Regions from separate parts of the Vibrio sp. 1069 genome, predicted to be linked through region 2. Evidence: predicted binding sites of a transcription regulator. Region 2 holds the regulator's gene; the other holds the start of a gene.
The links. Region 2 encodes MetJ, which represses methionine synthesis genes. Its sites were predicted from a motif close to TTAGACNTNTANANGTCTAA; they were not measured.
Positions count from the first base shown of each region.

Region 1: the regulator MetJ is predicted to act here: its motif matches at 1,398-1,417, upstream of metK (methionine adenosyltransferase).

Region 1 covers NZ_JAWOWP010000031.1:555-2,766, reverse strand. Annotated here, with positions in the region: gene metK (methionine adenosyltransferase) at 164-1,318, opposite strand; partial or broken gene R7040_RS23375 (transketolase) at 1,634-2,212, shown strand, end outside.
Region 2 covers NZ_JAWOWP010000023.1:47,738-49,949, reverse strand. Annotated here, with positions in the region: gene R7040_RS22180 (malic enzyme-like NAD(P)-binding protein) at 1-884, shown strand, start outside; gene metJ (met regulon transcriptional regulator MetJ) at 998-1,318, opposite strand; gene R7040_RS22170 (O-succinylhomoserine (thiol)-lyase) at 1,544-2,212, shown strand, end outside.

The sequences.
Region 1 (2,212 bases), on a different contig from region 2:
ATTTACAAATAATTGCTTAAAATTTATTCGGTATAAAAATGAGGGAGAAACAGGACTGCTTTGTGGGGCAGGGCGGTATGAGCCGAAATGACTAGATAAAAGTTGCTGAAAATAAAAAGCCCCCACCATAGGCGAGGGCTTGATTGATTCTTGCTTAGCTTGATTATTTGATGCCAGCGAAATCGCGTAGAAGTGCAGCTTTGTCTGTCGCTTCCCACGGGAATTCTTCACGACCGAAGTGACCGTATGCCGCTGTCTTCTTGTAGATAGGTTGAAGAAGGTTAAGCATTTCTTGTAGACCGTATGGACGTAGGTCGAAGAATTGACGAACCGCTTCAATGATGATGTCGTGAGGTACTTTCTCAGTACCGAACGTTTCCACCATGATAGACGTTGGATCAGCAACACCGATTGCGTAAGAAAGTTGGATCTCACAACGGTCAGCCATGCCTGCCGCTACGATGTTTTTCGCTACGTAGCGTGCTGCGTATGCTGCACTACGGTCAACTTTTGATGGATCTTTACCAGAAAACGCACCGCCACCGTGACGAGCTGCGCCGCCGTAGGTATCTACGATGATCTTACGACCAGTTAGGCCACAGTCACCCATAGGACCACCGATTACGAAGCGACCGGTTGGGTTAATGAAGAAGTTTGTTTCTTTGTTGATCCACTCAGAAGGTAGTACTGGCTTAATGATCTCTTCCATTACCGCTTCACGCAGGTCTGAAGTTGAGATTGAGTCACAGTGTTGAGTTGAAAGAACAACCGCGTCGATACCAACGATGTTACCTTGATCGTATTGGAATGTTACCTGAGATTTTGCATCAGGACGCAACCAAGGTAGTGTGCCGTTTTTACGAACTTCTGCTTGCTTTTGAACAAGACGGTGAGAGTAAGTAATTGGCGCTGGCATTAGTACTTCAGTTTCGTTACAAGCGTAACCAAACATGATGCCTTGGTCGCCTGCACCTTGTTCTTTAGGGTCAGCTTTATCAACACCTTGGTTGATATCTGGCGACTGTTTACCGATTGTGTTTAGTACCGCACAAGAATCTGCGTCAAAGCCCATATCTGAATGTACGTAGCCGATTTCACGAACGGTTTCACGAGTTAACTCTTCGATGTCTACCCATGCTGAAGTCGTGATTTCACCACCCACCATTACCATACCGGTTTTAACGTAAGTCTCACATGCAACACGAGCCTTTGGATCTTGCTCTAGAATCGCGTCAAGAACCGCATCAGAAATCTGGTCTGCAATTTTATCTGGATGACCTTCTGATACTGACTCAGAAGTAAACAGGTGCTTAGCCATGTTAGCTCCACTATATCTGGTTTAAAACTGGGGAATGATAAACTCTCCAGCGCAAATTAATACTAATTTTTGTAGGTGTATCTACATCTAGACGTCTATTCTAAATTTGATTGCTCGAATTACAAGCTCTTTTTTGGTTTTTGTTATAACCAAACGTTTGCCTGATTTATTGATAATTTTAAGAACTTCGAACGATTTGGCGCGAAAGGTGCAATATTTGTGAGGTTTTGGACTGGAAAACGTTTGCACACCCAACAGGGCTTTGAGAGAATTATGACCTACTTTTCGTTTCGCTTAATGTACTCAGGAGCAGACATGTCGTCTCGTAAACATCTTGCCAATGCAATTCGTGCTCTAAGCATGGATGGTGTTCAACAAGCTAACTCAGGCCACCCAGGCGCACCAATGGGTATGGCTGATATCGCTGAAGTTCTTTGGCGCTCTCACCTAAACCATAACCCTTCAAACCCAGAGTGGGCCGACCGCGATCGCTTTGTGCTGTCAAACGGTCATGGGTCAATGCTTATTTACTCTCTACTGCACTTAAGCGGTTACGAGCTATCTATTGACGATCTGAAAAACTTCCGTCAATTGCACTCAAAAACCCCAGGTCACCCAGAGTACGGCTACGCGCCTGGTATCGAGACAACAACGGGTCCTCTAGGTCAAGGCATCACTAACGCTGTTGGTATGGCGATCGCAGAGAAAGCACTAGCGGCACAGTTCAACAAAGAAGGTCACGATATCGTTGACCACTTTACGTATGTGTTCATGGGTGACGGCTGTCTAATGGAAGGCATCTCGCATGAAGCATGCTCTCTTGCTGGGACGTTAGGTCTAGGCAAACTGATCGCGTTTTGGGATGACAACGGCATTTCTATCGACGGTCACGTT
Region 2 (2,212 bases):
CTGTTGCGAGCATTGCAGACACTTTTGGCGGTATCAACCTTGAAGATATTAAAGCACCAGACTGTTTTGAGATTGAAAAGCGTCTGATTGAGCGTTGTGATGTACCAGTATTCCACGATGATCAACATGGTACTGCTATTGTAACGGCAGCGGGTATGCTGAATGCAATCGAACTTCAAGGTAAGAAACTTGAAGATTCAACAATTGTTTGTCTTGGCGCTGGCGCTGCCGCTGTAGCGTGTATGGAGCTTCTGATCAAATGCGGCGCAATGCGCGAAAAAATCTACATGCTAGATCGCAAAGGTGTGATTCACACTCGTCGTGATGATCTTAATGAATATAAGCAGCTATTTGCGAACAATACAGATAAGCGCACACTAGAAGACGTGATTGAAGGTGCAGATCTGTTCCTAGGTGTATCTGGTCCAAACCTATTGCCAGCGGAAGCGTTGAAGTTGATGGCAGATAAGCCAATCGTATTCGCATGTTCTAACCCGGATCCTGAAATCAAGCCGGAACTTGCTCACGCAGTTCGTGATGACTTGATCATGGGTACTGGCCGTAGTGATTATCCTAACCAAGTTAACAACGTATTGTGTTTCCCATTCATTTTCCGTGGTGCTCTTGATGTGCGTGCAAGTGAAATCAATGATGAAATGAAACTTGCAGCCGTTGAGGCGATTCGTGAGCTAGCAAAAGAGCCTGTACCTGAAGCCGTATTGAAGGCTGCAGGTGTTGATAAGCTAGAGTTTGGTGCGGACTATATTATTCCAAAACCAATGGATTCACGTTTGCTACCACGTGTTGCAAAAGCGGTTGCTCAGGCGGCGGTTAATTCAGGTGTAGCTCGTATCGAGATGCCTGAAAACTACATGGCAGAGTAATATATCTTTCAGATGTGATACATAAAAAATGGGACGCTATTGCGTCCCATTTTTTATGTCATTCATTTGGCTCGAGGCAAGAGTTATTACCTGAAACCTCTTATCAGGCTTTTTTATTCTTCGTCGAATGACTCAAATTCGATGCCCATTTCCGTCATCAGCGCTTTTACTTCTGTTGGAATATCATCAGGACGGTCTTTACGAAGGTCTTCATCTGTCGGAAGTGGCTGACCTGTGTACGCGTGCAAAAATGCCTCGCATAGCAGTTCGCTATTGGTTGCATGGCGTAAGTTATTGATCTGACGGCGAGTACGCTCATCAGTTAGCACCTTTAAAACTTTTAGCGGGATAGAGACGGTAATTTTTTTTACTTGTTCGCTTTTTTTGCCGTGCTCTGCATATGGGCTAATGTATTCGCCATTCCAGTCAGCCATTGCACACCTTCATTTATGTAATCGGTTAAAAATAATTTAGGTGCTGATTTTAGCTGCATTTACCGCCATAAGCAAAGACATATAGACGTCTAGAAGTGTTGACGTCTCATTTTTTGACGAGTAAAGTGAACATAACAGCAAAGGAAGCGTGTTGATCACTTTATGTTACTCATTAGATATAGCGCATTCCTATTTAGAAGTCATTACCCGTGAAAGGATACACCCATGAGCACTCGCAAACCTGCGACCATTGCAGTACGCACTGGTATTGAATCAGACAGCCAATATCATGCTGTCGTTCCACCTATTTATCTTTCCACTAACTATGGTTTTCCTGCTTTTGGTGAAGTGCCCAAGTATGATTACACACGATCTGGTAATCCAAACCGCGGACTGTTGGAAAGTGCGCTATCTGAACTTGAGTCTGGAAAAGGAGCGGTTGTTACTAACTGCGGTACGTCGGCATTAAATTTATGGGTTTCCGCTTTTCTCGGCCCAGATGATCTCATTATTGCTCCTCACGATTGTTATGGCGGCACCTATCGTCTTTTTAATACTCGAGCTAGCAAAGGCGATTTTAAGGTTCAGTTTGTCGATCAATCAGACGAACAGGCTTTAGATGCTGCATTGGCACAAAAACCAAAACTCATTTTGCTAGAAACTCCGTCAAACCCTCTGGTTCGCGTAGTGGATATTGCAGCTACCTGTGAAAAAGCGAAACAAGTCGGCGCGTTAGTTGCGGTGGACAATACCTTTTTGACACCCGTGTACCAAAAACCTTTAGAGCTAGGTGCGGATTTTGTTATCCACTCCACAACAAAGTACATCAACGGTCATTCGGACGTAATTGGTGGGGTAATCATCACCAACACAGAAGCGCATGCAGAAGAGCTT